One region of the Mesorhizobium sp. B2-2-3 genome, then DNA from elsewhere that is predicted to be linked to it. Evidence: predicted binding sites of a transcription regulator. Region 1 holds the regulator's gene; each other region holds the start of a gene.

Region 1 (10,456 bases):
CAAGGACGCCTGCGGCAGCGGCAGTGCCGCCATGCACCAGACCGCAATCCTAAACCTCGCCAACCGGCTCTATGGCGGCGCCGTCACCGACACCGACGGCGCCTGCCTGCTGCTGGCTGGCGAGAGCGTCGCCGTCTGGCAGGTCGAGGGCTCGGTGCCGCTGCGCTTCAGCTTTGAAAACGCGGCCAGGCTTTACAGCGAGCTTTGAGGCAATGCCTTCCGAAACCGTGGGCAGCACTGAAATGACCGGTCGCGGCAAATACGCGACGCGGCTCGACCCTGCGCTGTGGGCCTATATAGACGGCATCAACGCCTGGTATCCGCCCGAGACGATCGACCTGCCGATCGCCAAGCAGCGTGCGATCTATGACAGGATGTGCCGGGCGCTTCGCCAGCCCTATCCGCCGGGGGTGACGGCGAGCGACGACCTCATCGCCGCCCCCGGCCGGAACATCGCGGTGCGGCACTACGGGATGGCAGGCACGGCCGCGCGGGCCACGGTGCTTTATTACCATGGCGGCGGCTTCATCCTGGGCGGGCTCGACAGCCATGACGACATCTGCGCCGAGATCTGCGCCGGCACCGGCTTTGCCGTGCTCTCGGTCGACTATCGGCTGGCGCCCGAACATCTCCACCCCGCCGCCTTCGACGACGCTCTGGCCGCCTTCGAATGGGCGGCGGCTAGAGCGAACGGGCCACTGCTGCTGTCCGGCGAGAGCGCCGGCGGCAATCTGGCGGCGGCGGTCAGTCACGCGACGCGCGCTCGCGCGAAGAGGCCGACCGGCCAGGTGCTGATCTATCCCGGCCTCGGCGGCGACGAGACTGCCCGCTCCTACATCGAGCATGCCGAGGCGCCGCTTCTGTCGACCGGCGACGTCGCTTTCTACCGCCACGTCCGCTCGGCCAAGAGACAGGCGCCGGACGATCCGACCTTCTCGCCGCTGCGCGCCGCCGACTTCTCCGGCCTGCCGCCCACCATTGTCGTTACCGCCGAATGCGACCCGCTGTCGTCGGACGGCGAGGCCTATCGCGACCGCATCCTGGCCGCCGGCGGCAAAGCGAGCTGGCACGAGGAGAAGCGCCTCGTGCACAGTTTCCTGCGCGCCCGCACCACCGTGCCGGCTGCCGCCGAGGCGTTCCGGCGCATAATCGCGGCGATCGCGGCACTTGGCGCGGGCGAATGGCCCGTCGAACACTGAACCCGAGCGACGCAGCCCTCAATTGCGCCCGTAAAACGCGTTCGGGACATGCACCGGCCAGCGCCATGGCAGCACGGCGATCATGTCGAACCGTATCGACAGCCTGCCGTAATCCGGCTGGCGCGACAGCCAGATGTCGGCGGCGCCTTCGATGCGGCGCTCCGATTCATGGGCGATCGCCTCCATTGCCTCCATCAGCGTGCGGCGGGCCTTGACCTCGACGAACAGCACCAGGTCGCCGCGCCTTGCGATCAGGTCGATCTCGCCGAAACGGGTGCGATGGCGGCGCGCCAGGATCCGGTAGCCCTTCAGCACCAGCGCCGCCGCCGCCAGCCACTCGCCGCGATGGCCGCGCCGGTAGGCCTTTTGACGGCTGACGCTCGGGAGCCTAGCCACGGCCCTCTCCAGAGGCATCCCTGAGTTCCAGCAGCCGCCGGTAGAGCGCCTGCTTCTGGCCGCCGGTCATCTTCGCCGCTTCCGCCGCCGCCTTCGAAGCCGGCATTTCGGCGGCGAGCGACAACAGCATCCGGTCGATATCGGCCGGCTCGTCCGCCCTGGCTTCGGCCGGACCGACGCACACCACGATCTCGCCCTTCGGCGTATCGGCCGCCGCATAGTGGTCGGCCAGCGCCCGCAGCGTGCCGGTGCGCATCTCCTCGAAGGTCTTGGTCAATTCCCTGCCGATCGCTGCCTTGCGCTCGCCGCCAAGCGCCTCGACCATCGCGCCGAGAGACTCGGCCAGCCGGCGCGGCGATTCGAAGAAGATCAGCGTCGCCGGCACCGCTTTAAGCGCGTCCAGCCGCGCCAGCCGCTGCCCCGCCTTGACCGGCAGGAAGCCGGCGAACAGGAAGGCATCCGAAGGCAGGCCGGATGCGGTGAGCGCGGCAAGCGGCGCGGACGGACCGGGGATGGGCACGACGCGAATACCCTGGTCGAGCGCCTCGCCGACCAGCCGGTAGCCGGGATCGGAAACCAGCGGCGTGCCGGCATCCGAGATCAGCGCCACGCTCTGCCCCGACTGGAGCGCCGCTATCAATTTCGGCCCGGCCTCGCCGGCATTGTGCTCGTGATAGGCCGTGGTGCGGCGGCGGATGCCGTAGCGGTCGAGCAGCACGCGCGACACGCGCGTGTCCTCGCAGGCGACCATGTCGGCGGCGGCCAGCGTCTCAAGCGCGCGCAGCGTGATGTCGGCGAGATTGCCGATCGGCGTCGCCACCAGATAGAGCGCGGGTTCGAGCGGCCGGGCCGCGATCTCGGTCTGCCCGATCACATAGCTGCGCTTTCCCGTCTCGCCAGTCACCGGTGCCCTTCTCCGTCAGCGGCGCGCCCGCGTCCAGATGGAGCCGCGAAGGACGTTCCGAAATCATCCGCCCTGTTTGGCACGGCCCGCGCCGGGTTGCAAAAGCCGCTGTAATGCAAGGCGAGCGCCATTCCTTCGCCACAGTAGGGAACGAAACCGTCTTTCGCAGATTTAGCCCCTGATTCCCCCGGGAGGACAGGATGGACAGACTGATCATACAGGACGCTTTCGAGCCCTACTATGCAGGCCGCAAGCGCTTTGCCGCGCAAGGAGACGGGAAGCCGCCCGCCACCACGGACGGCAAGCAGGGGCTCGCGCGCCGCCCGCCACCAGAGATCAAGCTACCCGACAACGAACCCGACAGCACGACGGAGCACTGACCGGACGATGCCCAATCGCTTCGATATTTTCATCACCCGTCTCGAAACCAAGAACGCCCGCCACGGCGCAGCACTACCCTCGATAAGCGACCAGCACCGCGCCCGCCGCGATAAGGGCGACGCCAAGCCAGTTCGCACCGGTGAGCCGCTCGCCGAGAAAGACCGCGCCAAACACCGCCACAAGCACGACGCTTAGCTTGTCGATGGGCGCCACCTGCGCCGCATTGCCGATTTTCAGCGCGCGGAAATAGCAGAGCCACGAGGCTCCGGTCGCCAGTCCCGACAGGCTAAGGAAAAGCCAGGTCTTCCCGGAGATCGAGGCCCACGATTGGAATTGGCCGCTGGCGGCGAGGATCGCCGCAAGCACCACCAGGATGATGGCTGTCCGGATGAGGGTGGCGAAATCGGAATTGATGGTCTCGATGCCGACCTTGGCAAAGATCGCCGTCAGTGCCGCGAAAGTCGCCGACAACAGCGCCCAGAATTGCCAGGAAAGCGTCAGGTTCATTCGGATAGCCTCACCGGTCGGGTCTCAACTCAGATACCGCGAAACAGCTGCCTCAGAAGCGTAATCTTGGCTTCGAGATTGGGAGCAGCATCCCCGCCTACCGCGCCAGATCGGCCACCACGGCGTCGAGCACGATCATGCCGGCGGGCGTGGCGCGCAGGCGGGCGTTGCCGATCGGCGCCACCAGCCCTTCGCCCTGCAGCACCGACAGCCGCGCGCTCGACAGGCCGCGCCCGGAAAACGCTTCGTAACGCGACAGGTCGATGCCTTCCGCCAGCCTCAGTCCCATCAGCAGGAACTCGTCAGCCTCTTCGGAGCGCGTCAGGGTCTCGCCGCCGGTGACGCCATGGCCCTTGGCCTCGACCAGATTGGCCCAGGTTTCCGGCATCCTCTCTGCGATGGTCACGACGCGGTGGCCGTTCTCGACGAAGCGGCCATGCGCGCCGGGGCCGACGCCGACATATTCGCCATAGCGCCAGTAGGTCAGATTGTGCCGGCTTTCGGCACCCGGCCGGGCGTGGTTTGAGATCTCATACGCCGGCAAACCATGGGCTGATGTCACCTCTTGCGTCAGCGCATAAAGGTCGGCGGCGTGGTCGTTGTCGGGGATGATGAATTTCTTCGCCGCGTGCAGCGCGTGGAACGGCGTGCCTTCCTCGATGGTCAGCTGATAGAGCGACAGATGGTCGGCGGCGTGGCCGATCGCCTGTTCGAGCTCCGATGCCCAGGCCTCCGGCGTCTGGCCTGGCCGTGCGTAGATCAGGTCGAAGGAGAGCCTTGGGAATATCTCCCGCGCGAGCCCGATCGCGTGCAGCGCCTCGTCCACATTGTGCAGCCGGCCAAGGAAGCGCAGATCCTTGTCGTTCAGCGCCTGCACGCCGAGCGAGACCCGGTTGACGCCCGCCGCGCGATAGCCGCGAAAGCGTTCGGCTTCGACCGAGGAGGGATTGGCCTCCAGCGTCACCTCGATGCCGTCGGGCACCGTCCAGTTCTTCGCCACGGCGTCCAGGACCCTGGCCACCGTTTCCGGCTTCATCAACGACGGCGTGCCGCCGCCGAGAAAGATGCTGGTCACCTCGCGTGGGCCGGTGCGCTGGCGCATCGTCGCCAGTTCCGCCTCGAAGGCGGCGGCAAAGCGCTCCTGGTCGACCGGCTGGTGGCGGACATGGCTGTTGAAGTCGCAATAGGGGCATTTGGCCGCGCAGAACGGCCAATGCACATAGACGCCGAAACCGGGGCTGCGGTCGAGCGGCATGGTGGCGCCGGGCCTGATCATGCCGAACCTGACCTGGCCAGACCCAATCGGGCTTGGGCGAATTTCTGGAAGGCGCGGGCGCGGTGCGACAGCGCCGTGGCCTGGCCGGGTTTCCAGCCGTGTTTTTCCTCGGCACTCATCTCGCCGAAGGTCTTTTTGAAGCCGTCGGGCAGGAACACCGGGTCGTAGCCGAATCCGAGCTCGCCGCGCGGCGGCCAGACCAGCGTGCCTTCGGCCTCGCCGCGGTAATATTCGGCCTCGCCATCGGGAAAGGCGAGGCAGATGACGGCGACGAAGCGACCCTTGCGCTGCTCGGCCGAGGCGGCGCCGACTTCCTGCAGCGCCACTTCGGTGCGCTGCATGGCGATGCCGAAATCCCTGCTGCCATCAGGCGTTTCGGCCCAGTTGGCGGTGTAGACGCCGGGCGCGCCGTCAAGCGCGTCGACGCACAGGCCCGAATCGTCCGACAGCGCCGGCAGGCCCGTCGCCTTGGCCGCGGCGAAGGCCTTGATATAGGCATTCTCCTGGAAGGTGGTGCCGGTCTCTTCGGGTTCGGGCAAGCCATAGTCCTTCGCCGATTTCGCCTCGAATCCGAATGGCGCCATCAGATCGGCGAATTCGCGCAGCTTGCCTTCATTGTGGCTGGCGACGACGATCTTTTTTCCATCGAGAGAATGCATCAAAGTCCCCAGATTCTCGGCTCGGCGAATTCGATCGAATTGCCGGAAGGATCGCGGATATAAAGCGAGCGGCCGCCTTGCGGCCATTCGAATTCGCTTTCGATGGCGATGTTCTTCGCCTTCAGATGGGATTTCCAGCGGCTGATTTCATCGGCGGTCGCCGCAAAGCAGAGATGGCCTTCGCCTGATGTGCCGTGCGGCGGCACTTTCAGCCTCGCGTCGGGCGCGGGCGGGACCTTGGTCGCCTCGGCGTTGAAGATCAGCAGCACGCCGGCTCCGCAACGGAAGAAGAGATGGCGGCCCTCGATCTTGCCGAGAGGAGTGAGGCCGAGGATGTCGGTGTAGAAGGCTTCGGCAGCGGCGAGGTCTTTGACATAAAGAGCGGATTCAAGAATGGCAGAGGGGATCACGAGGCACCCCCCTCTGGCCTGCCGGCCATCTCCCCCGCAAGGGGGGAGATGGGCGGCGTGAGCGCCGGCTCATGATGTTCTATGCTGATTATTGGCGAAGTTCTAGACAACAGCCGATCTCCCCCTTTGCGGGGGAGATGCCCGGCAGGGCAGAGGGGGGTGCCCAAGCTCCGCATGAATAAACTACGCCACCGCCATCTGCTGCAAACTCACCAGCCTCTGGATGCCTTTCTTGGCCAGGCCCATCAGCTCGGCGAACTGCCCTTCCGAAAAGGGCTCGCCCTCGGCCGTGCCCTGGATCTCGACGATGCCGCCCTTGCCGGTCATCACGAAATTGGCGTCGGTGCCGGCGGAGGAATCCTCGATATAGTCGAGGTCGATGACCGGCTGGCCGTCATGGATGCCGCAGGAAATCGCCGCGACATGGTCCTTCAGCACCTTGGCGACGCTCACCATCTGCCGGGCCTCCATCCAGCGCAGGCAATCGTAGAGCGCCACCCAGCCGCCGGTGATCGAGGCGGTGCGGGTGCCGCCATCGGCCTGGATGACGTCGCAGTCGACGGTGATCTGCTGCTCGCCCAGCGCCTGCAGGTCGACCACGGCGCGCAGCGAGCGGCCGATCAGCCTCTGGATCTCCAGCGTGCGCCCGCCCTGCTTGCCGGCGGAGGCCTCGCGGCGCATGCGCTCGCCTGTCGAGCGCGGCAGCATGCCGTATTCGGCCGTCACCCAGCCTTTCCCGGAATTGCGCATCCAGCCCGGCACTTTTTCCTCCAGGCTTGCCGTGCACAAGACATGCGTGTCGCCGAACTTCACCAGGCACGAGCCTTCGGCATGTTTGGAGACGCCGCGCTCGAAGGAGATGGCGCGCATTTCGTCGAACTGGCGTTTGGAGGGGCGCATTCGGCCTGCTTTCTTGTCATCTTTTTTGAATCTTGGCCGGCTTTTAGACGCATGCGGGGCACGGCGTAAAGGAAAATGGACCGGCGGCCGCAAACGCGGCGACACCGGGGCGATCGCGAACGGCGACACCGGGTGATCGCAAGTGCGACACCGGCTGATCGCGCAACGCGACACCGGGTTGCGCGCAGCGCCGCGAAGTCTATATCCTTGAACCGGAGGTTATGGCCGAAATGACCAAGGCAGTCGATCCCGCTTCGCAGTCGCTCGCTCTTCACGCGCCGGCACTTCAGGCGCTCGACATGCGTTCGCGCGACATCTTCCGGCGTATCGTCGATTCCTATCTGAGGGACGGCGAGCCCGTGGGATCGCGCAGCCTGTCGCGCATCCTGCCGTCCTCGCTGTCGCCCGCCACCATCCGCAACGTGATGAGCGACCTCGAACATCTCGGCCTGATCTACGCGCCGCACATCTCGGCCGGCCGCCTGCCGACGCAGGCCGGCCTGCGCTTCTTCGTGGACGCCTTCATGGAATTGGGCGACCTCTCCGACGAGGAGCGGCGCAGCATCGAGGCGCAGGTGCGCGCCTCCGGCTCGGGCGCCACGCTGGAACACATGCTGACCGAGGCCAGCCAGATGCTGTCGGGCATGTCGCGCGGCGCCGGCCTGGTGCTGGCCGCCAAGAACGAGGTGGCGCTCAAGCACATCGAGTTCATCCAGCTCGAACCGACCAAGGCGCTGACCGTGATGGTGTCGCAGAACGGCGACGTCGAGAACCGGGTCATCGATCTGCCGGCCGGCATCACCGTCTCGCAATTGCACGAGGCCTCGAATTTCCTCAACGCCCATATTCGCGGCCGTACGCTGGCCGAGGCGCGGGCGGAGGTCGAGCGTATCAAGGAAGAGACAAGGGCAGCGCTCGACACGCTGTCGCAGGACCTGGTGGAGAAAGGGCTGGCGGTGTGGGCCGGCGCGGAAAGCGGCCTGCCGGCGCGCCTGATCGTGCGCGGCCGCGCCAATCTGCTCGAAAACGTCACCGCCCAGGCCGACATCGAACTCCTGCGCCACCTGTTCGAGGACATGGAGACGCAGGACGGGCTGATCCAGCTGCTCGACCTCGCCGAGGCGGGACCGGGCGTGCGCATCTTCATCGGCTCGGAAAACAAGCTTTTCTCGCTCTCCGGCTCGTCGCTGGTCGTGGCGCCTTACCGCGACAAGGACGCCCGCGTCGTCGGCGCGCTCGGAGTCATCGGCCCGACCCGGCTCAACTATGCCCGCATTGTCCCGATGGTCGACTATACGGCGCAGCTGATATCGCGCATGCTGCGCTGAGAGCTGGGATCGATCCAGCCGGCCGAGGAGAGAAAAGATGGCGCTGGAATCGTTCAAGGCCCAGATCAGCCTCCTGCTGGAGGAGATGGTCAACCAGCCTGAGGATGTGCGCGAAGTGCAGGAGCAATTGCGCGAGAAGCTGCGCGAAATCCGCGCCATGGGCATGCCGCTTCCGGCCGACCTCGTCGAACTGGAAAAGAACCTCGACGCCGATCTCGATCTCGACGCGGATACCTGACCCGAATTCCTTCAACTCCCCGTGTCGTCCGGAACGACTGCCGAGCCCGCCCGTTCCCTTGGTGCATGTGACCTCGGTCTTGGGACAACGACATGCATCGCGAAGCGAGAAGCTGGAGACTGGGATGATCAGACTTGCCGGCGCCGTGGCGATCCCCGCAGCCTTGCTTTTCGCCGCGACGGCATTGGCCCAGCAGGCAGAGCCGGTTCTGAAGGGCGCGGCCGCATTCGGTGACTGGCGGGCCGACGAGCCGGGCGTGCGCCGGCTGATCAGCCCGCAGGACCAGCCCAGGCCCTATGTCACCAGATCCGCCTCGAACAGCGCCGGTCCGGTGCAAAGGCCGCAAGGCGCCGAGCCGCGGCTGTCGGCGGGCTTTTCGGCGGAACTGATCGCTTCGGGCATCGATAATCCGCGCGTCGTGCGCATCGCCCCCAACGGCGACCTGTTCGTCGCCGACAGCGAGGCCAACCAGATCCGCGTCTACCGTCTCGGCGAGGGCAGCGCGAAACCTGTCAGGGACGGCATCTTCGCCCGCAATCTCAACCAGCCCTACGGCATCGCCTTCTACCCGCCAGGGGACAACCCGCAATGGGTCTATGTCGCCAACAGCGACAGCATCGTGCGCTTTCCCTACCGCGATGGCGACCTGAAGGCCTCCGGCGAGCCGGAAACCATCGTCCGCGATATGCCGGCCACTCATCACTGGACCCGCGACATCGCCTTCTCGCCGGACGGGAAGACGCTGTATCTCTCGGTCGGCTCCGGCTCGAACGCCGCCCAGGACATGGCAAGGAAACCGCGGGGCGGGCTCGACGCCTGGGCCAGGTCGAAGCCGCTCGGCGCCACCTGGGGCGCGGAGGAAGGCCGCGCCGACATCAGGGCTTTCGACCCGGACGGTAGGAATGGCCGCATCGTTGCCACCGGCCTGCGCAATTGTTCGGGCATGGCCGTCCAGCCGGCGGCGGGCGCGCTGTGGTGCGTGGTCAACGAGCGCGACGCGCTCGGCGACAACGTGCCGTTCGAATATGCGACCGAAGTGAAGGAAGGCGCCTTCTACGGCTGGCCCTGGTACTATATCGGCGACAATGAGGATCCGCGCCACAAGGGCGCGCGTCCCGACCTTGCCGGCAAGGTCACCGTCCCCGACATTCTGATGCAGGCGCATTCGGCGCCGCTCAACATCGCCTTCTACGACGGCAGGAATGTCCGCGCAGGATCCGGTTTTCCGGCCGAATACAGGGGCGACGCCTTCGTCGCCCTGCACGGTTCGTGGAATCGCGGCAACAGGACCGGCTACAAGGTGGTGCGGCTCAAGTTCAAGGACGGCAAGCCGACCGGCGAATATGAGGATTTCATGACCGGCTTCGTCACCTCCGGCGGCGAGGTCTGGGGCCGGCCGGTCGGCGTGGCGGTGGCGAGCGACGGCGCGCTGATCGTCACCGAGGACGGCAACGGCACCATCTGGCGCGTGACCTACGGCGACGGCCGGTCCTGATCCGCTGGGAGGCCTCGAGCACGGGGCATGCCTGGTGCAACCAAATCCGGCTCCAGGCAATTCCCGCCCGCGAAACTCTGTGCGACAAGGCGCCGTCCCAGCAGTTTCGCGGACGCAAGGCTCAATCCATGACCCTCACCGGCTTTCTCGCCTACAGCGCCGCCCTCGGCTTGGCCGCGGCCATTCCCGGCCCCGGCATCACCGCGCTTGTGGCGCGCGCGCTCGGTTCCGGCTTCCGCTCGTCGCTGGCCATGTCCTTCGGCCTGATGCTCGGCGACCTCCTTTATCTCACCGCCGTGGTGCTTGGGCTTGCCTTTGTCGCGCAGACCTTCGGCCTGGTGTTCCTCGCCGTCAAATGGGCCGGCGTCGCCTATCTCGCCTTCCTCGGCTGGCGCTTCTGGACCGCCGGCATCACGCCCGAGACGGTCGAGGCCAGGAAAGGCAAGGGCGGGCTAGCGTCGAGCTTCCTCGCCGGCCTGACGGTGACGCTCGGCAATCCGAAGACGATGATCTTCTATCTCGCCATCACGCCGACCATCGTCGACCTCAAGACCATCACGCTGGCCGACTACGGCATCCTCGCCGCACTCACCGTCCTCGTCCTGTTCGTGGTGCTGGTGCCTTATCTGGCGCTGGCGGCCAAGGCGCGCTGGTTCCTGCGCTCGCCGCGCGCCCTGAAGGCGCTGAACCGCACCGCGGCCGGTTTCATGGTCGGCGCGGCGGCGGCGATCGCCGCCCGCCAATAGGGCCATTTTTGCCAAGG
Region 2 (10,456 bases), on a different contig from region 1:
AGCACGTCGTCATCGAGCAGGACCTCGATGTCCTTTTCCTCCATGCCAGGCACTTCGGCCGTGACACGGACCTCCTTTCCAGTGTCGGAGATCTCGACGCTCGGCCAGCGTCCGCCGTTCGCGGCAACGGAAGGCAAGGATGGCAGACCGGAGCCGAAACCGCGGAAAACATCGTCGAAAAGACGGTTCACCTCGCGGTGCAACGACATGAACGGATCACGTTCGCCATCGCGCAGAAGGCTGGGCACCTGTCCGCGTTCCCGGCCAAAAGGAATGAGATCACGTACGCTCATTGTCTTTCTCCTCTTTGCTTGCGTCTCCACCACCGGGCGACCGGCGTCCGGTTGGTGGAAGCCCTGACCCGAATTGCCTCACGCGGCCTGTTTTTCCACTTGCACGGGCTTTGCCGCGGATTTTTCCTTGGCTTTGGCCATGCTGGTGCCGATCTCGATCTTGCGCGGTTTCATCTCTTCGGGAATCTCACGCTGAAGATCGACGGTCAGGAGACCGTTGACGAGGCCGGCGCCGGTCACCTTCACATGGTCGGCAAGTTCGAAGCGTCGCTCAAACGGCCGTCCGGCGATGCCGCGATGCAGGTATTCGCCATTGTCCTCTCCGGCACGCTCGCCGGCGATGACGAGCATGTTGGGTTCATGCACGATGCTCAATTCGTCTTGACCGAAGCCGGCTACCGCCATGGTGATGCGGTAGGCGTCGTCACCGGTCCTGGAGATGTCGTAGGGCGGCCAGTTGTCGACGTTCGCCGTGCGGCTGGCATTCTCCAGCAGGTCGAAAATGCGGTCGAAGCCTATGCTCGACCGATAGAGCGGTGAAAAGTCGAAAGCGGTTCTCATAGCCATATCCTCCTTCGCTGAGCAACATGGGTACGAGGAGTGCCAAGGATGCGGCACTCCTTGACCTGCCGGCCCTTCCGGCGCCGGCGGAATCGATCTGGGAACTGACGGGCGTGGCGTCAAGAGGCCTGATCGAACGTCTCGTCGAGATTCCGGCGGCCCTTGACGCGGCCTGAACGGCTGACCATCTCGATCACGGATGGACGGTCGCCGGTGACGCCATCCGATTGCTTACTCGCAAAAAGACGTCAAAAAACGGAGGAAGTGATGAACGATATTCGGTTTCCCCAGCCGATTACCCTCGAATTGTCGGACGCCCCACGCAAGGTCGCCAGCAGCTTCGAGGCTCTGGAATGCCTGGATCAACAATGGCCGAAATGGGCGCGCGGACCAAGCTGGCGCGCCGCCGGCCGTGCATGCCGTGATGCGCTGGATGGCTGGCGCAGCGGGCGTGCCGCCTACAAGGCCTTCTTGAAGGCGGCCAAGCGAGCCGGCCTGACGAGGGGCCGCTCCGCTTCGCCCCAGCAATTCCGTTCCGCGGCGATGTCAACGACGGCCCAGCCGATGGCTGTCAGAGCAGGATGACACGAATCCCATCACTCATCCTGCTCGGGAACTCTGATTTTAGGTATGCTCAATCGAGCCTTTGAGCGCGCCGCGTTGCAGGCGACGCGCTTCAGGTTTTTTGATCCGCTCAATGGATGGCAACGATGCCGTCAACGGCGCGCCATTCCGACGGTGTGATTAGACGATGGTGTGCGACGCGCACGGAATGCAGCGCGCCGTCCAGTTCGCTTTCCCAATAGCCAAGGAAGCCCTTCAGCTCCGGAAAATCGGGAGCGAGGTCGTATTCCTGCCAGACATAGAGCTGCAGCAGGTTGGGGTAGTCAGGCATATAATAGTGAATCTCGGCCGTGGTCAGGCCGTAGCCATCCATCTGCAGGCGGAATTCTCTGCTGACCGCAGTCACCATATGTTTCTCCTTTCGCTGACGACCTATGCATTCATCCTGGCGAAGTCGTGCCGGAATTCGTCCGGCGTGGACCGCGGCGCCGGCACGTCGATGTCGAGCTTGCATAGGGCCTCCATGATGTGGTCGAAGCAAACCGGCCGCTCGACTCCCGGCGGCAGGCGCAGTTCCGGCATCGACTCCACCGCGCAGGCATCCGAGGCCCAAGACGACAGGATCGCCCGCTTTTCCCAGAGGTCGAGCGCGTCGTCTTCCAATACCTCGTCAGGATGTTTGAAGTGCCTCGCCGGCGAAAGCAGCCGGTCAAGCGAGGTGTCGGGCGTGTCAGTCAGGGAAGGCATGATCGGCGAAAATTTATGTCGGTCCATCGCTGTCCTCCGTCTGCAAAAACTCCTCGATAGCGTCCAGTTTCCGGCTGTGCTTCGGCAGCGCCGGCCAGGATAATCTTGTTAGCTCTTCACCAAAATTCAAGCGGTGAAATCGTCGACCTGGCGAGAATCCCCGCATGATAACAACGCGTTGGCACTCTCATGCGACGAGCGCCAAAATTTTTGCGCCAACCTCTTGAAACCGGAAAATTCCAAAACTAGCTCGATATGCGCGCGCGATGCCTGAACAAGGGTCGCGGCACCTCGTGCCGGGCCGATATTGCCGGTCCGGCGCGGAGGAACCTCAAAAACTGTTTGTCCTTGAAGGAGAACGACATGACGTTCCGCCCATTGCACGACCGTATCCTGGTCCGCCGCATCGAAGCCGAGGAGAAAACGGCTGGCGGCATTATCATTCCCGACACAGCCAAGGAAAAGCCGCAGGAAGGCGAGGTGATCGCCGCTGGCCCGGGTGCCCGCAACGAAGCCGGGCAGCTACAGCCGCTCGACGTCAAGGTGGGTGACCGCATTCTGTTCGGCAAATGGTCCGGCACCGAGATCAAGCTCGGCGGCCAAGACCTGATCATCATGAAGGAAAGCGATGTGATGGGCGTGATCGAGCAGACCGCGACCGTGAAGAAGGCCGCCTGACGGCTTCTTGCCAAGTTACCAGTCAACGAAAGCTGCCTAAATTGAAGGAGTGATCCAATGGCTGCCAAGGAAGTGAAATTCCATACCGAAGCCCGCGAGAAGATGCTGCGCGGCGTCGACATTCTGGCCAATGCGGTGAAGGTGACGCTCGGTCCCAAAGGCCGCAACGTCGTTATCGACAAATCCTTCGGCGCGCCGCGCATCACCAAGGATGGTGTGACGGTGGCCAAGGAGATCGAACTGGAAGACAAGTTCGAAAACATGGGCGCGCAGATGGTGCGCGAAGTCGCTTCGAAGACCAACGACATCGCCGGCGACGGCACCACGACCGCGACCGTTCTGGCCCAAGCCATCGTCAAGGAAGGCGCCAAGGCCGTCGCCTCGGGCATGAATCCGATGGATTTGAAACGCGGCATCGACAAGGCCGTGGAAGCGGTCGTCGCCGAACTGAAGGCCAACGCCCGCAAGGTGACGAAAAACGATGAGATCGCCCAGGTCGGCACCATTTCGGCCAATGGCGATCCCGAGATCGGCCGGTTCCTCGCCGAGGCGATGGAGAAGGTCGGCAATGAAGGTGTCATCACGGTGGAGGAGGCCAAGACCGCCGAGACCGAACTGGAGGTGGTCGAAGGCATGCAGTTCGACCGCGGCTATCTCAGCCCGTACTTCATCACCAACCAGGACAAGATGCGCGTCGAGCTCGAAGAGCCCTATGTGCTGATCCACGAGAAGAAACTGTCCAACCTGCAAGCCATGCTCCCCGTCCTCGAGGCAGTCGTGCAGTCGGGCAAGCCGCTGCTGATCATCGCCGAGGATGTCGAGGGCGAGGCGCTCGCCACGCTGGTCGTGAACAAATTGCGCGGCGGCCTGAAGGTCGCGGCCGTCAAGGCGCCCGGCTTCGGCGATCGCCGCAAGGCGATGCTGGAGGATATTGCCATCCTCACCGGCGGCACGGCGATCAGCGAGGATCTCGGCATCAAGCTCGAGAACGTCACGCTGCAGATGCTGGGCCGCGCCAAGAAAGTGGTGATCGAAAAAGAAAACACCACCATCGTCGACGGCGTTGGCCGCAAGGAAGAGATCCAGGGCCGCATCGCCCAGATCAAAGCGCAGATCGAGGAGACTACCTCCGACTACGACCGCGAGAAACTGCAGGAGCGGCTGGCGAAGCTCGCCGGTGGCGTCGCCGTCATCCGTGTCGGCGGTTCGACGGAAGTCGAGGTGAAGGAGCGCAAGGACCGTGTCGACGACGCGCTGCATGCGACCCGTGCGGCGGTCGAGGAAGGCGTACTCCCGGGCGGCGGCGTCGCGTTGCTCCGGGCCGCCAAGGCGCTCGATGCCTTGCCGATCGACAATGCCGACCAGAGGACCGGTGTCGAGATCGTGCGGCGTGCGATCGAGACCCCGGTGCGCCAGATCGCGGAGAACGCCGGCGCCGAGGGCTCGATCATCGTCGGCAAGTTGCGTGAGAAGAGCGAGTTCGGCTGGGGCTGGAACGCCCAGACCAACGAGTTCGGCGATCTCTACGGCCAAGGCGTCATCGATCCGGCAAAGGTCGTGCGCACCGCGCTTCAGGATGCCGCTTCCGTCGCTGGCCTGCTGGTCACCACCGAGGCGATGGTGGCCGAGAAGCCAAAGAAGGAGGCCGCGACCCCTGCCATGCCCGCCGGCGCGGGCATGGACTTCTAGGACGCTGGGAGGCCGCCCGCTCCCACAAGTGGGAGCGGGCGCTTCCCGGGGAAAGTTTGGAGAGAGACCACTATGACCGGTATCGGTTCCGTTTCGGCGCCCACGCATCCGGCAAACGAATTTCTCGCCTACGAGGCAGAATGCAGGAGCGTGCTGGGGCCATTGTTGATGCGCGTTCTCGACATGGCCGAGTCCGCAGGCTGGAGCCGCCGAACGGCGGCGTCGACGCTGATGTTCCTGGCCGCGCAGCATGTGTCGGCAGCCTCGGAAAGCTCCGGCGGCTCAACCAGGGATGGAGGACGCGATCATCGGAGCCCCACAGCAAACGATGGACCGATGTCCGGTTGGGAGGAGGACCGACATGATCGTGGGCCAATTGCGTGAATGCCTGAAAACGTTGAGGTGGAAAGCGGCAGACCTCGTCGACGAGCTTGGTTGCCCGCAAAGCCAGGTCGCCGCCTGGCTCGATGGGCGGGCGCTTCCGCCGCTTTCCGTCCTTGCCTGGCTCGAGGCGCTCGCCAGGGCGCATAGGGCGCTACCGGCGCCCGGCCGAGGCTCGCCGGTGCTCAAGCAAGCCCGGTCGAGCCAGCCGAGATCAGGCTCGCGGCCGCCGGAAATCCGACGACACCGGCGCACCCGCCCTATCCGCGCCGACCTGTCTTCGCGCACCAGGCTGCCCGACATGCTTCGGTTCGTTTGCCGTCGAATGGAGGTTTAAACCATGGCACAGATGCGCTTTGAAGAACCCGTGACGATCTTGGTCGGAATGGGGCTTCCGGTGACGATCGAGACTGCGATGGAAGCATATGCCGTGCTGCAGGACTGGCCCGTTGCCAGCCGGAACGGCGCCCATGCCGTCGCCCTCAACGCTTGCAAAGCCGGCATTGCCGGCGAGATCGATGCGGAAACCGTGCGGGCGACCTTGATCGCCTTCGCGCGCCGCAATGACATTCTGGTGCCGAATATGATCTCGCCTGCGAGTACCGCGCCCAGCGGCCGCACCGTGCGAGCGGATTGAGGATCTATACGCGACCTATCGGTGAGCGCCCGGCGACCAAAACGATCAGCCCGTCAGCCTCGAGCTGGCGGGCTGTCTCCGTCGCCTCAGGCCGTTTCGACGAGACGCGAGCGTTTCTTCTCGGCGGCCGCCAGCAACTCGACGAAGGCGCGGACCTTGGCTGGCCGGAACCGGGCCGGAGGGAAAACGGCATGGATGCCGCCGGCAGGCAACGTCCAGTCGGCAAATACCGGCACGAGACGCCCCTCGGCGATATCGTCGCCGACACTGTAGTCGGGAAATACGCCCAATCCGATACCGGCGAGCACGCAGGCAAGAGCCGCCGGGCTCTTGTCGCACATGATGACCGGGTTGAGTTCGGTCAACACCGTTTCTCCCTCTCTTGAAAACAGCCATTGGCCGATGCCGCGCAGCTGGGCGTTGCCGACCCAGGCAAGCGATCTTGCCTGGCGCGGGGTGACATCGGGCGGCAGCCTTGCGGCGAAGGTCGGGTTCGCCACCACGACCTGCTGTATCGTGCCCAGGCGCCGCGCCTGATTGGAGGAATCCGCAAGCCAGCCGACGCGGATGCCGAGGTCGATCTGCTCGTCCACCAGATTGCTGACGGCGTCATCGAAAATCGCCTCGACGCGCATATGCGGATAGGTTCGGAGATAGGCGGCCATGACCGGCGCAACGATCTTGGTGCCATAGTCGAGCGGCGCGGTCAGCCTCAGCATTCCCTTGGGTTCGATCGCCCCGTGCGAGATCTCGCCATAGGCCGCTTCGGCTTCGCGCAGGATGATCATCGCGCGGTCGTAGAAGAGGCGACCCTCCTCGGTCGGCGTGACACGCCGCGTCGTGCGCCGCATGAGCGTCGCGCCCAATTCCTGTTCAAGCCTGCCGATCTGGTGGCTGACCACGGCCTTGGCCACGCCAAGCCGGTCCGCCGCCGTGGTGAACGAGCCTGTCTCCATCACCGTGGTGAAATAGACAAGCCGATTGAGATTCAGGAGTTCGGTCACATGCTTTGTCTGATTAGATCAGACAGTTTGTATTATTGGGCACCGTTTATTGCAAGACCATCACCTGCCACATGTAAGCCAAGACATTTGGCGGACGGGGCAGCCAACGCCACCGCAACGGAGACCGGGCGACCGTGGGCAATCCAGAAGTGACCTATCTTTTCGATCCGCTCTGCGGCTGGTGTTATGGCGCAAGCCCGATGCTCGAAAAACTGTCCGCCAGCGGCGTGCGCGTCGAGCTCTTGCCGACCGGCCTGTTTTCGGGGGCAGGCGCTCGGCCGATGGATGACGGTTTTGCCGCCCATGCCTGGGCGAACGACCAGCGCATCGAGCGGTTAACGGGACAGGTTTTCACGCAGGCCTATCGGGACAACGTGCTGAATGTTCGCGGCACGTTGCTGGATTCCCATGCCGCGACCCTCGCGATTACCGCAGCGGGCCCGGAAGATCCCGGCCGCCGGCTGGCCGCGCTGAAGGCGATCCAGAACGCGCGCTATGTCGATGGGCGCGATATCGTCACGGTCGGCGGTGTCGCCGAGGTGCTCGCCGCCGCCGGCATGGCCGATGCCGGCGAACTGGTGAAGGCGCCAACCGAAGGATTGCTGACAGCTCACCGCGAACTGGTCGGCCGAGGCCGCGCGCTGTTCCAGCGCTTGCATTCCAATGGCGTGCCTTCGCTCGCCGTCATCCGCAACGATGCGCCGCGCCTCATCGGTTCGAACGCGCTGTTCGGCAGTTTCGACAATCTCCTCGCTCATATCGCGGCCGCGTGACCCCCAACCCACCTCCAACAAGGAATGGAAAAAGACATGGCAAAAGTCGCTCTCATCGGCGCATCGGGCGCAGTCGGTTCGCGCCTGCTCAAGGAACTCTCCGGCCGTGGCCACACGGTCACCGGCATCGCCCGCAATCCTGAAAAAATCGCCGCGCTGCCTGGCGTGACGGCCAGGAAGGGCGACGTCTTCGACAAGGAAGGCCTCGCCAAGCTGGTCCGCGGCCACGATGTGGTGATCAGTTCGGTGCATTTCCTCGACAGCGATGCCGACACGCTGATCGCCGCGGTGCGAGCCTCCGGCGTGAAGCGCTACCTGGTCGTCGGCGGTGCGGGCAGCCTTGAGGTCGCGCCCGGCAAGCGGCTGGTCGACACGCCCGAATTTCCCGACATCTACAAGGCCGAGGCGCAGAAGGGCGCCGACTTCCTCGACAAGTTGAAGACCATCGATGACCTCGACTGGACGTTCCTGTCGCCGTCCGCCATGTTCATCCCGGGCGAGCGAACCGGCAAGTTCCGCCTCGGCAAGGACACGCTTCTGGCTTCGGACAAGGGCAGCAGCATTTCCTTCGAGGATTACGCCATCGCGATGGTCGACGAGATCGAGAAGCCCGCCCACATAAAGCAGCGCTTCACCGTCGGTTATTGACTAGGCAGGCCAGGCCAGCTGCTTCTTGTCCACCAACGTTCTAAACGTCGCCCGTCATCATCGCTCGCAGCCATGCCGTGATGGCATCGAGGTCGATCGGTTTCGTCGTGTCGACGTCGAAGAGCGGACCGCGCCGCAGCGGTTCGGCGCGCCTGGCGAGTTCGATCAGTTCGGGGATATAGGCCGCGCCTGGATGGCCGGCGGGACGCTGGCCGAGCCGGGCGCCGTAACGCTCGGCAAGGACTTCGCCGGGCGCATGGCACCAGATTTCGACGGTCTGTTCGACCCCGGCATTCCTGAGATGATCATCGAGCAGCTCGCGCGGCTGGAAACCGAACCAGGCGTCGACGATGAATGTGGAGCCCGCTGGGGCTTCGCCGACGACTGACCAGATCGCCCGATAGCTGGCGCGGCCGAGCGTGCGGTTGAATGCGCGGTCGCCGCCGCCGAGCACCTCGAGAAACGGATTCTTGATCGTGTCGAGCGCAAGCAACGGCCATCCCATGCGGTCGGCGATGCCGCGCGACACCGTGCTCTTGCCGCTGGCCGGGATGCCGTTGACCAGCACGGCGCGCCTGGCCGCGCCGGCTTGCACAAAATGCCGGCCAAAAATCGGCGCTGTCGCCATGTCTGTTCCGGCCAGCGCCTGCAATCCCGCCCCGATCACGCCGGCGTCGTCGCCGAGCTGCGCCGGCTCGACCGGGCACTGGTACCACGGCGCCAGGGCCGGCGCGCGGCCGAGCGCCTTGTGTGCCGCCCAGCCAAGACCGCCGCCGAGCAGGACGACACCGGGGTCGAACATGGCGACGCTGGTATCGATGGCGGCACGTAAGGGCATTGCCCAGGCTTCGAGTATAGTGCGCGCCTGGATGTCTCCGGCGGCGTCGCGGGCAAAGAGCTGGTCGACCGAAAGGTCGGTACGCAAGCCGGCCCGCGCGATGTGACGGCCAAGCGCGGTGCCCGAACTGGTGGTCTCGACACAACCGCGCCGGCCGCAGGCGCAGACCTCGCCATTGACGTCGACAGTGATGTGGCCGAGCTGCCCTGCCGTTGCCCGGCCACGCACGATCCGCCGATGTTGAGCGACGGCCCCGCCAATGCCGGTGCCGATGGTGAACATGGCGACGTCGTGATGGCCCCGGCCGGCGCCGAGCGCCATCTCGGCGACCAGTGCCATGTTGCAGTCATTGTCGATGACGACGGGCTTGCCGGCCATGTCTTCCAGGCGCTGCGCCAGCGAGACGGAGGCCAGATTGACGTAGCCGCCGGACAGGACCGCGCGGCGATCCGCGTCGACGCGACCGGGAACACCGATGCCGATGGCCGAAACCTCCGATGTGTCGAGCCGGCGCACCATCCCGGCGATCCGCGAGAGCACAGCCTGCGGGTCCGGCGCGCTCTTTTCGGACAGACGTTCGAGGATTTCGCCGGCGCCCGAAATGCGGGCGGCCCGCAGATTGGTGCCGCCTATATCTATCCCTATGCTGAGAGGCATGACGTCCTGCACGTGTCGGTGATCCAACGCGGATATCAGGCGGCGGCCTTGCGCCGGTGATGCCCGATTACCGCCTGGATCTCACGCAATCGCGGCACCGCGATGGTCTTAAGCCTTTCGCGCTGAATGTCACGATCGAGCGAGATGCAGTCCTTCCACAGCGAGCGGCCGGCGATGACGCCGGAGGCGCCGTTCTGCATGGCAATCTCGACCTGGCCGAGGAAGGTGGCGTGGTTGACGCCGGCCGAAAGCACCGCCCACGGCACCTCGCCAGCCATTCTGGTGATGTTGGCGCAGGCTTCCGGCGTTCCGGGATACGGAAGCTTCAGCACCTTTGCCCCGCACTCCAGCGATATCCTTGTGCCTTCCTCGACGAGCCAGGGGGTCTTCGCCGCATAATCTTCCGGGCTTTCGTCTTCGAGCTGATAGGTCAGGAATTCGACGACGAGCAACAAATCTTCCTGCCCGAAATCGGCGATGCATTGGCGCAGGATGGCGATGTTGTGCTCATTCGCTTCGGGCTTGTCGGCCCGCAGATACACCATGATCTTGCCGCCCGTGCCACCCAGTTCGCGCACGCGGCGCGCATCGATGCCGGGGACAAGGCGCGACAGGCGATAGCCTTCAGGCGAGACGTCGAAACCCGAGGCGTCGAGGCCGATAAGCAGCGCGGTATCGCGGTTCAGCACGCCCTCCTCGACAACCCGCGGCACCGCGCAGAGCGGGTCGAGCAGCACGCAGGACGCGGCACTTGCAAGGTAGCGCGTGATGTCGGCCTTGGTGTCGCCGAGCATGTCGTTGGTGATCCTGGCCTGTTCGGCCGGATCCGACGCCAGCAAGGTGCGCATGCCGCCGCGCTGGTCGCAGGCGATGGCCAGCATGGCCCCGTCCTTGCCGCATATCTGCTGATAGCCGCGCAGCTCCGCGGTGGTCATCTTTGTCATGGTCTCTGTCCGATGTTGGCGCTCTCTGGCCGAGGGCGCGGA
Region 3 (10,456 bases), on a different contig from region 1:
CCTGGTAGCGCGGGTCGAGGTCCTTCAGCGCGTCCTTGGCGATGTCGCCGCGCACCGGCAGGCTGCCATATTTGGCCAGGATCGTCTGGCCCTCCAGCGAATAGGCGAAGTCGAGGAACTCCTTCACCACATCGATCTTCTTGGTGCCCTTGGTGACGACGAAATTGTCGCCGCCGGCAAAGGACGACCAGCCGCCATCCTTGCCCGGCAGGAAGGTGATGCCGTAGTCGATGTCGGGATACTGGGTGTTGAGCGCGCCGATGGCGAAGGCGCCCGAAGGCGAGATGCCGATGTTGCCGCCGGCGAAGGCGGCGAAGAAATTGGCGCCGGTGTCGGTCTGGGCGCCTTCCGGCACCAGGCCCTTCTTGACCATCGAGCGGTAGAGATCGATGGCGCCACGCAGCTGCGGGCTGTCCAGCGTCGCCTTGGAGCCGTCCTGTGAGAGAATATCGCCGCCCGAGGCCCAGACCAGCGGCGTGAAGGTGAAGATGTTGCAGCCGCCGCAATTGCCGGAGAAGTAGAAGCCCTTGATGTTGCCGCCGAGCGCATTGACTTTTTCGGCGTCGGCTTCGATCTCGGCCCAATTGGCCGGGCCCTTTTCGGGGTCGAGGCCGGCCTGCTTGAACAGCTTCTTGTTCCAGATCAGCACCGAGGCGTCGGCGGAGAAGGGCAGGCCGTAGATGCGGTCCTTGTACGTGCCGGTCTTCACATGAGCCGGCGACAGGCTGGCGAAATAGGGGAGCGACTTGGCCCAGTCGGTGATGTCCTCCAACTGACCGGCGGCAGCAAAGGAGGGCGTGTAGATCAGGTCGAGCGACAGCGCGTCGGGCGCCGTGCCGCCGGCGGCGGCAGCACCGTATTTCGGAATGATCTCGGCGTTGGGGATGATGTCGAGCTTGATCTGGTTGGTGTGGCCCTTGTTGTAGGCATCGACGATGCGCGGCATGAAGTTCGAGCCGTCGGCGCGCACCCAGATGTTGGCGGTCTCGGCGGCGGCAAATTGCAGCCCGCAGCCGAATACGGCGGCCGTCAAGGCCAGCCTGGCAATCAAAGTCCTCATATTCTCCTCCTCCACGTTTTGGCCGCGATGCGCGGCTTGCCGCCGATTGCGGCGTTTGGTTCTTCAGCCGTCCGGCAGGCGGCCGCAGGACTGACGCACCACCAGCCGGCACGGCAGTTTCCGGATGCCTGGCGCGGCGGGCTTGCCGCCGACCAGGGAAAGCAAGGTCAGCCCCGCTTCGCGGCCGAGCGCAGCCAGGTTCATGTCGACCGAGGTCAGCGGCGGGCGCGTCGCTTCGGCCACGATCTCCCAATTGTCGAAACCGATGACGCCGACATCGCCGGGCACGTCGAGACCGCGCTCGCGCAAGGCATCGATGACGCCGCGCGCGATCTGGTCGTTGCCGCAGAAGACGGCGTCCGGCCTTTCGCTTGCGCCGTCGGCCGCGCCGTCGAACAGCCTCGCCACGGCTTCGTGTCCCCAGGCCTCCGACCACGAGCCGAGCAGCGGCTCGGTGCCCGACAGGCCGTTCTCGGTCAGAACATCGCGATAGGCCTGCGCCCTGGCGTGCACCACGGCAAAGCTCGCCGGTCCCGAGACATGGGCGATGCGCCTGCGGCCGAGCCGACAGAAATGCTCCACTGCCAGCCGCGCGCCGCCGGCGTCGTCGGAGACGAAGGCGACGGCGTCGGGATCGGGCTGGGTGAAGGCATAGATCACCGGAATGCGCAGATTGGACAGGTCGACCGGCAGATGACGGTCGATGCGCTTGCCGGTGGCGATGATGCCGTCGACGCGCTTGTCGAGCATGGCCTCGACATGGAGCTGGCCGAGACGCGGATCCTCCTCGACATTGCACAGGAACACCGAGACGCCGGCGTCGACCAGCGCGTCGGAAATGCCCGACATCAGCGGCAGCGAGAAGCGGCCATAGGTATCGTTGGTGAGCAGGCCGACGGTGAAGGAGCGTCGCCGCAGCAGGCTCTGCGCCAGGCTGTTGGGCCGGAAGCCGAGGCGCTGCGCGGTCTCGCGAATGCGCTCGCGGGTCTCGGCGGTCATGCGGCCCTGATCGTTGAGCGCCTTCGAGGCGGTGGCGACGCTGACGCCAGCCTCGGCCGCTACGTCACGCAAGGTGACGGGCTTGGGAAAGGCTGGCTGATCGTCCAATGCCATTGCGGCGAAAATCCCGATTGGGAAAAGGTTTTCTCTTACAGGCCGGAATGAGACCCGGCCGATGGCCGAGTCCGATCGGAAATGTTTGAAAAAACCTTTTCTCAACCCAAACTAGGCCAGATCCAGAGGCTGTTCAAGAGGAAAAGTGGCTGGTCCTCCGGTGGCGCGAAGTGGCCGCCGGAGGGCGGGCTCACGGGCTCGGCGCCCGGCGAGTTCATCAGGCGAATTCCTGATCGGCAGCCGTCAGTGCTGCCCACGGCGCGAGCCGGCCAAAGCAGCAATCGGCGACATGTCTACAAACGACTCTTCGGTCTTAACGCTTGCGCAAATATTATCGGTTAGTTCGCTAGTCATGGCCTCGTGGCGGAGCGGCTACGCTGGAGACGGCAAATCTCTGAAGCCTCGGTTCGATCCCGAGGCGAGGCCTCCAAAAAATCATATGACGTAGAGCCTGCGTCGGACCGTCAAGGGCGATGGGTCTTGCCAGCTTGCATTTGCGGCCTGGGCCGGACAGGTCCTCGTCTTCGTTGTGACGCTGACGTGCCGGCAAGAAGACTGCTACCCAGCCGACTTGCGCGCTTTCAGCATCTGACGATCGGGGTCACGTGGCATGCGGCCGGCGTTAAAGCAGCCTATTTGCATTTGGCATGCAGGGCACTCGCCAAAAGAGTGCTATGGAAGGGCAAGAGCTTGCCCGCTCCGACTTTCCCCGACATTCGAGGCCATTTTCGTGCGTGAACCGTCGCTGTTGCCCGTCTTTGGAAAATTTGGCGCCAAGGGACCCCGTGTCGTCGCGGTGGAACCGGTCCCGTCGGCAGGTATCGCCCCGCGGCTGCGGGAGGCTCTGGCCGCCCATGGCGGCATGGTGCTGAAACTGTCGGTCGTCGCCTGGACGATATCGGTCCTGAGCATGGTCTTCTTCATGTTGCAGGGCTGAGGCAAATGGCCAACCGCTACGCACTGCGCATGGACTTGCCCCAAAGCTGGGCCATCATCGACGTCTTCACCGGCCAGCCCGTCGTCGTCAGGCAAAGGGCGATGGTCGGCATGAGCCCGCGCGACGCCAATGCCATGGTCGGTCAGATGAATGTCCGGGACGTCAAGCGCCGGGAGAAGGCGGAGCGTAAATCCTGATCCAGCGCCGTCCGCCTGTCGTCTCAGCGGAAGTCGTCGGCCGTCAGCACATACATGCTCTTGCGCGTGCGGTCATAGGCCTTTGACGCTACATCGCGGATAACACTGCTCTCGGTGTCGAAGGTGGCGAGATACCCGGCTTCATTGGCTGCCGTCGCCGGCTGCATCCTCGTCATGGCATCGGCGGCGACCGAGAAGGAAATCTGGAACATGCCGTCATAGCCGACGAAACGGATGCGCTTGCCGGCCTCGTCGTAGCTGCGGCTGCGGTTGGGGAAGGTCAGGCTCATGATTTTGCCTCCGTCGTTTTCTTCACCGCGCGTTTCTTCTTCGGCGTCGGGTTCAGGGCCTCGGCCACGCGGTCGGCTTCTTCCTTGGCCAGCCGCAATTGCCTCAGCCTTGCCGTCTTGATCTCCCTGGCCCTCGCTTCGGACATATATTCGGCTGTTGCCTTGTTGCGCTCCGCCGTCTTCTTCTGCTTGTCGACAAAGCGCGCTTCAGCTTTTTCCATGATCGTCTGGTTGCCGTCGGCCATCGAGGAAATCTCCCTTGCGTCTGAAATCGTGAAAATGAACTTGTCCGATAAATAGGCACTCTGCCGGAAAATTCAAATTTTTGAAATATTTGCTCGTCTTCCGACCCGATGAAACCGGGTGCCGAAATAATACTATGGTTATTCAATATCCGCTCGGAATAAATTTTGGCACTCCTATCTATCGAGTGCCAAAGAGCCTATAGAAGGGGGCGGCCGCCTATGCCGGCCCCAGAAAGAAGTTCTCATGAAATTTCGGCCACTCCACGACCGCGTCGTCATCCGGCGCGCCGAAGGCGATATCAAATCCAAGGGCGGCATCATCATTCCCGACAATGCCAAGGAAAAGCCGCAGGAAGGCGAAGTGATCGCGGTTGGTCCCGGCGCCCGCGACGAAAACGGCGCACTTGTTCCGCTCGACGTCAAGGCCGGCGACTTGATCCTGTTCGGCAAATGGTCGGGCACGGAGGTCAAGATCGACGGCGAGGATCTTCTGATCATGAAGGAAGCCGACATCATGGGCGTTATCGAAAAGAGCGTCGAAGCCAAGAAGGCCGCCTGACTGAAGCGCCGCGCCTCTGCGCGGTGACGGCTCCACTCCAAATGCGAACTGGATAAAATCATGTCTGCCAAGGAAATCAAATTCTCCACCGATGCGCGCGACCGTATGCTGCGCGGCGTCGAGATCCTCACCAATGCGGTCAAGGTCACGCTCGGCCCCAAGGGCCGCAACGTCATCATCGACAAGGCCTATGGGGCGCCGCGCATCACCAAGGACGGCGTCACCGTCGCCAAGGAAATCGAGCTTGCCGACAAGTTCGAGAACATGGGCGCGCAGATGGTGCGCGAAGTGGCCTCGAAGACCAACGACCTCGCCGGCGACGGCACCACCACTGCCACGGTGCTGGCCGCCTCGATCCTGCGCGAAGGCGCCAAGCTGGTGGCCGCCGGCATGAACCCGATGGACCTCAAGCGCGGCATCGACCAGGCCGTCGCGGCCGTCGTCGTGGAAATCAAGGCGAAGGCCAAGAAGGTCAAATCGTCGGCCGAGATCGCGCAGGTCGGCACAATCGCCGCCAATGGCGATGCCAGCGTCGGCGAGATGATCGCCAAGGCGATGGACAAGGTCGGAAATGACGGCGTCATCACCGTCGAGGAAGCCAAGACCGCGAACACCGAACTCGACGTCGTCGAAGGCATGCAGTTCGACCGCGGCTATCTCTCGCCTTATTTCGTCACCAATGCCGACAAGATGCGCGCGGAGCTGGAAGACCCCTATATTCTCATCCACGAGAAGAAGCTCGGCAATCTGCAGGCAATGCTGCCGATCCTCGAAGCGGTGGTGCAGAGCGGCAGGCCGCTGCTGATCATCTCCGAGGACGTCGAAGGCGAGGCTCTGGCGACGCTGGTCGTCAACAAGCTGCGCGGCGGCCTCAAGGTCGCGGCCGTCAAGGCGCCGGGCTTCGGCGACCGCCGCAAGGCGATGCTGGAAGACATCGCGGTGCTCACATCCGGCCAGATGATCTCCGAGGATCTCGGCATCAAGCTGGAGAACGTCACCATCGAGATGCTCGGTCGCGCCAAGCGCGTGCTGATCGAAAAGGACACCACCACGATCATCGACGGCGCCGGCACCAAGGCGACCATCCAGGCGCGCGTCGCCCAGATCAAGGGCCAGATCGAGGAAACCACCTCCGACTATGACAAGGAGAAGCTGCAGGAGCGGCTGGCCAAGCTCTCCGGCGGCGTTGCCGTCATCCGCGTCGGCGGCGCCACCGAGTCGGAAGTCAAGGAAAAGAAGGATCGCATCGACGACGCGCTGAACGCCACGCGCGCGGCGGTCGAGGAAGGCATCGTGCCAGGCGGCGGCGTGGCTCTGCTGCGTGCCAGGACGGCGCTTGCCGGCCTGGGCGGCGCCAACGCCGATGTCACCGCCGGCATCTCGATCGTGCTCAGGGCACTCGAAGCGCCGCTCCGCCAGATCGCCGAGAATTCGGGCGTTGAAGGCTCTGTTGTCGTCGGCAAGCTCTCCGACAGCAAGGACCACAACCAGGGTTTCGATGCCCAGAACGAGGCGTATGTCGACATGATCAAGGCGGGCATCGTCGATCCGGCGAAAGTGGTGCGCACCGCGTTGCAAGATGCCGGCTCGATCGCCGCGCTTTTGATCACCGCCGAAGCGATGATCTCGGACATTCCGGCCAAGGATGCCGCGCCTGCGGGCAGCGGTGGCGGCATGGGCGGCTACTAGGATTCGACCGGCTCGCGAAGATGGTTTCATAAAAGCCGTCTTTCAGGCCTGATCCGTATCTCGCCGAACCGGCCTTTGCCGCAGGCGAGACGACTATCGCCGGGGGATTCTCCCCCGGCGCGCAGGCCTCTGGCCCAGGAGATCGATCCATGATCGTGTTCGTGCAGAAGCCACAGACGGTCGTCACGACCGAAACGACAGAGGAAAGCCGCTTCGACCGCATCCGCAGGATTGCCGCCGACAAGCACAAGAAATCCGAGCCCGACCCGGCAACACCACAAAACGGCGAACCCAAGCGTCCGATGTAATAGCGGCGCCGCCGCCGCTACATTCCGCTCAACCTCAGCACCACATCGCGCGTCAGCGGCGCGAGTTCGACGGAATTGGTCGAGCCGGGCTCAAGCCAGATGATCTCCTCGATCTCGGCGGCGGCTATCGGCTGGCTGTCGATGGAGAGCGCGAACAATTCCGCCTCGACCGTGCTGTCCGGCTCGTTGGCGGCCTTGGCCGAGAACAGGCCGAGCCGGGAGGTGGTGGCGGGGTCGATCGCCAATCCGAGTTCCTCGCGCAGTTCGCGCATCAGGGTGTCGAGCGGCGCCTCGCACGGCTCGATCTTGCCGCCGGGCTGCATGAAGGCGCTGGTGCCGCGCTTGCGCACCAGAAGCAGCCGGCCCGACGCATCCGCGATGACGCCGGCGGCGGCCCTTATCTTGCGGCTTTCGTGGCGGGTAGGATTCACGGTAGACTGTTCCGGCGGTCGTTCGGTGCAGAGCCTGCGGAAACGGAACCGCGATTCTCAGTTCGGAGACAAGCCATGTTCGCAGCCAAGGCCATCGACACTTCGGACAAGGCCGCGTTCTACCGCGATCTTGCCGCGCAACTGAAGGCGCTGCTCGAGGGCGAGGGCGACTCGATCGCCAATGCCGCCAACACCGCGGCGCTGATCTTCCAGATGGTGCCCGATCTCAACTGGGCGGGCTTCTATTTCCTGGCCTCGGACGAGGAATTGGTGCTGGGTCCGTTCCAGGGCAAGCCGGCCTGCGTGCGCATCGCCGTCGGCAAGGGCGTATGCGGCACGGCGGTCGACCTCGGCACTTCGATGCTGATCAAGGACGTGCACGATTTCCCCGGCCACATCGCCTGCGACGCCGATTCGCGTTCGGAACTGGTCGTGCTTCTCGAAGACGATGAAGGCGTCTTCGGCGTGCTCGATCTCGACAGCCCGCTGCCCGGCCGCTTCGACAAGGCGGACCAGGCCGGCATCGAAACACTGGCCGCGATCTACGTGGCGGCGAGTTCGTTCGAGGATTAAGGCGCTCAGCAAAAAGACCGACGGTCGGCCGTCGAGTTCCTTCGCCCCCTCTGTCCGGCAGGACAGGGGCGCCGTAGAGCGCTACCTTTGGGGCTCAGGCCAACTTCACCAGCATCAGGCTGAAGCCGCCGATGAATAGGAAGGCCGAGAAGGCGAGCGCCAGCGGGCGCAGGCCGCGCGAGCGCAGCTGCGAGATATCGGCCTGCAGGCCCATGGCGGCCAGCCCCATGGTCAGCATGATGGTGGTGGCGAGCGTCATCGCCGACTTCACTTCGGCGGGTATCGCGACAAGGCTGTTCAGAGCCACGACGGCGACGAAGGCGGCGACGAACCATGGCATGGGCGGGCGCGCCGCCTGCTGGTCGCTGCTGCTCTTGCGGCGCGCCATCAGGCCCAGCGCGATGACCATCGGCGCCAGCATGGCGACGCGGGTGAGCTTGGCGACGGTGGCGATCTCGCCCGACTGGGTGCCGTTCTGGAAGCCGGCGCCGATGACCTGCGCCACCTCATGGATCGAGGCGCCCACCCACAGGCCGAAAGCATGCTGGTCGAGGCCGAGCAGCGGCGCCAGCAGCGGGAAGCCGAGCATGGCGACGGTGCCGAACAAGGTGATCGAGGCGACGGCGTAGGTGACGTCCTCGTCGCGCGCGTCGGTGACGATGTTGGTGGCCACGATTGCCGAGGCACCGCAGATCGAGGTGCCGGCGGCGATCAGATGCGCCAGTTTCGCGTCGACGCCGATCAGCCGGCCGAGTGTGATGGTGAAGACGAAGGTGGCGCCAAGGGTGGCTGCCACGATGCCGACACCTCCGGCGCCGATCGACACCACCTGGCCGAGCGTCAGCTGGAAACCGAGCAGCACGATGGCGAAGCGCAGCAGCCGGCGCTGCGAAAACGCGATGCCGGCCTTGGCGTGCGCCGGCGTGCCGAGCACGTTGGAGTAGATCATGCCGGCGACGACGGCTATTATCATCGGGCTGAACAGGGCAAAGCCGGAGACGTTGTGGGCCGAGAAGGCCACCGCAGTGATCATCGCGACCAATATCACACCGGGCACGGGTCCGGCCTTGGTCGAGTCGAGCGCCTTGCGGCGCTGCGCGGGTTCGGCGGAAATCAGGCTTTTTGGAATATCGTTCGCAATGTGGGATAAGGAAGACAACGTCATGCTCCAGGCGACTTCGCCCGGGGAATGCCATTCCCCAACTAATCTTTCCAATGAATTATTTTCGTTAGAATGATCGATTTTTCAGGACGGTTTCCGGCTTGCGGACCAAAATGCCGTTGCAGGCCAAGGCCGGTATCGGCATGCAACTAATTGCGGCTGGTGACGCAGCGCGGCAAAGAGGCCTGGCACCGCCAGAAGATGGCTTGGCATTGGCTTGACGGGCCACTCATGCTGCGCCAGCTTGGCGCCATGTTCGTTCTTCCCCGCGCCAATGTCATGCGACGCCGAACCTGTACACTGCGAGGCGGCATGATTGCGCGACGACGAGGAGTGGCCCGTTAATTCCGGTTCGTTCTTCCCAGCCCCGCCCGCGCAACCGTCGGCGGGCTGTTCATGTCTGGAGCCCTCGATGAGCATCAATCCTTCCATCCAGTTCCGGCAGGCCGGGCCGGCGGACGCCGCAGCCATCCGGGACATCGTGCGCTTGGCCTATGCCAAATGGGTGCCGCTGATCGGCCGCGAACCGCTGCCCATGCGCGCCGACTACGACATAGCGGTTGCAGAGCATGAGTTCGACCTTGCGACCGAGCAGGGCGAAATCGTCGGCGCGATCGAAACCATGCCAGCCGACGATCATGTCTGGATCGAGAATGTCTGCGTGGCACCGCATGCGCAGGGAAGGGGGATCGGCCGGCTGTTGCTGGAGCGGGCTGAACGCAAGGCGGCCGAAGCGGGCCGCAACGAACTTCGCCTGCTGACCAATGGCGCCTTCGCGGCCAATGTGTCACTTTACAAGAGGCACGGCTATAGGATCGACCGGGAGGAGCCGTTCATGAACGGTACGACTGTCTATATGAGCAAGAGGCTCGCTGGATAGACCGCAATCGGAGTTCGACAATGGCTGCCAAAATCAGGCTGAAGCAACTGCCCGGGCTGTACGCGATTTCGCGGCTCGAGCCTGGAGCGAGCGTTCCCGGTTGGGCGGACGGGCCAGGCTTCGTCAGCATCACCAGAACCGAGGATGAACTTTCGATCGTCTGTCTGCAGGATCGCGTTCCAGATGGCGTCAAGCGGGATGACGAGTGGGTCGCCTTCAAGCTCCAAGGACCTTTCGCCTTCGACGAAACCGGCATCGTGTTGTCGGTCATCAGGCCACTGTCGGAAAACGAGCTGGGCATTTTCGTGGTGTCGACTTTCGACGGCGATCACCTGCTGGTGAAAGCCGCCGATCGGGTCGCGGCGACACGGCTTCTGGGCGAAGCCGGGCATACTCTGCTTTAACTCGTTCTATTCCAGCTATCGCCCGCCCGGCTGGTTCAACCGCTCGCGGCTCGCTCACCAGTTCGGGGTTGCGTTTGACAGTGCCGGTCGCGCATCGTTATTTCTAACCAGATATCACGCCGGACGGCTGTGCGGCGCCCCTCAGGAGAAATCATGTCACACAATCTGCAGTTCTACATCGATGGCGCGTGGGTCGATCCTGTCGTGCCCAACACGATCGATGTCATCGATCCGTCGAACGAAGATAGCTTCGCGCAAATTTCGCTTGGTTCCAAGGCCGACGTCGACAAGGCGGTGGTCGCCGCGAAGCGGGCCTTCGGCACATTCGGCTTCACCTCGGTCGAGGAACGGCTCGACATCCTCAACCGCGTCATCGAGGTCTACAAGAAGCGCAGCCAGGACCTTGCGCTCGCCGTGTCACGCGAGATGGGCGCGCCGCGCCGGATGGCGCTCGACAGCCAGGTCGGCATCGGGCTCGCGCATCTGGCCAAGATGGCGGAAGTACTGAAGAGCTTCCAGTTCCGGCAGGTCAAGGGCTCCTCGCTGATCGTCAAGGAGCCGATCGGCGTCGTCGGCCTGATCACGCCATGGAACTGGCCGCTGAACCA

What was found. The regulator HrcA, encoded in region 1, represses chaperone genes, less so after heat shock. The targets are predictions, from matches to a motif close to GTTAGCACTCNCNNNNNGNGAGTGCTAAC.
Region 2: FJ951_RS05085 (co-chaperone GroES) is a predicted target of HrcA. The motif match lies at 2,343-2,371, and genes of this name have one in related genera.
Region 3: FJ951_RS17425 (co-chaperone GroES) is a predicted target of HrcA. The motif match lies at 4,007-4,035, and genes of this name have one in related genera.

What each region holds. Positions count from the first base shown of each region.
Region 1 is NZ_VFWC01000003.1:250,923-261,378, forward strand. Features, by position in the region: gene FJ951_RS07175 (isochorismatase family protein) at 1-208, shown strand, start outside; gene FJ951_RS07180 (alpha/beta hydrolase) at 243-1,199, shown strand; gene FJ951_RS07185 (YraN family protein) at 1,218-1,595, opposite strand; gene rsmI (16S rRNA (cytidine(1402)-2'-O)-methyltransferase) at 1,588-2,499, opposite strand; gene FJ951_RS07195 (hypothetical protein) at 2,700-2,879, shown strand; gene FJ951_RS07200 (EamA family transporter) at 2,953-3,387, opposite strand; gene hemW (radical SAM family heme chaperone HemW) at 3,485-4,663, opposite strand; gene rdgB (RdgB/HAM1 family non-canonical purine NTP pyrophosphatase) at 4,660-5,322, opposite strand; gene FJ951_RS07215 (VOC family protein) at 5,322-5,732, opposite strand; gene rph (ribonuclease PH) at 5,916-6,632, opposite strand; gene hrcA (heat-inducible transcriptional repressor HrcA) at 6,863-7,960, shown strand; gene FJ951_RS07235 (hypothetical protein) at 7,998-8,198, shown strand; gene FJ951_RS07240 (sorbosone dehydrogenase family protein) at 8,323-9,693, shown strand; gene FJ951_RS07245 (LysE family translocator) at 9,822-10,439, shown strand.
Region 2 is NZ_VFWC01000002.1:388,700-399,155, reverse strand. Features, by position in the region: gene FJ951_RS05110 (Hsp20/alpha crystallin family protein) at 1-293, opposite strand, end outside; gene FJ951_RS05105 (Hsp20 family protein) at 372-854, opposite strand; gene FJ951_RS28365 (hypothetical protein) at 881-1,030, shown strand; gene FJ951_RS05100 (DUF982 domain-containing protein) at 1,017-1,439, shown strand; gene FJ951_RS05095 (usg protein) at 1,549-1,827, opposite strand; gene FJ951_RS05090 (hypothetical protein) at 1,851-2,192, opposite strand; gene FJ951_RS05085 (co-chaperone GroES) at 2,529-2,843, shown strand; gene groL (chaperonin GroEL) at 2,901-4,532, shown strand; gene FJ951_RS05075 (hypothetical protein) at 4,605-4,916, shown strand; gene FJ951_RS05070 (DUF982 domain-containing protein) at 5,254-5,550, shown strand; gene FJ951_RS05065 (LysR family transcriptional regulator) at 5,637-6,554, opposite strand; gene FJ951_RS05060 (DsbA family protein) at 6,689-7,327, shown strand; gene FJ951_RS05055 (NAD(P)-dependent oxidoreductase) at 7,364-7,975, shown strand; gene FJ951_RS05050 (ROK family protein) at 8,016-9,470, opposite strand; gene FJ951_RS05045 (tagatose-bisphosphate aldolase) at 9,506-10,414, opposite strand.
Region 3 is NZ_VFWC01000008.1:298,839-309,294, reverse strand. Features, by position in the region: gene FJ951_RS17455 (sugar ABC transporter substrate-binding protein) at 1-1,060, opposite strand, end outside; gene FJ951_RS17450 (LacI family DNA-binding transcriptional regulator) at 1,124-2,173, opposite strand; gene FJ951_RS17445 (hypothetical protein) at 2,904-3,110, shown strand; gene FJ951_RS17440 (hypothetical protein) at 3,116-3,307, shown strand; gene FJ951_RS17435 (DUF1488 domain-containing protein) at 3,331-3,597, opposite strand; gene FJ951_RS17430 (hypothetical protein) at 3,594-3,842, opposite strand; gene FJ951_RS17425 (co-chaperone GroES) at 4,087-4,401, shown strand; gene groL (chaperonin GroEL) at 4,462-6,090, shown strand; gene FJ951_RS28480 (hypothetical protein) at 6,240-6,398, shown strand; gene FJ951_RS17415 (NUDIX domain-containing protein) at 6,416-6,829, opposite strand; gene FJ951_RS17410 (GAF domain-containing protein) at 6,905-7,402, shown strand; gene FJ951_RS17405 (YeiH family protein) at 7,497-8,561, opposite strand; gene FJ951_RS17400 (GNAT family N-acetyltransferase) at 8,977-9,444, shown strand; gene FJ951_RS17395 (ACT domain-containing protein) at 9,465-9,848, shown strand; gene FJ951_RS17390 (aldehyde dehydrogenase family protein) at 10,002-10,456, shown strand, end outside.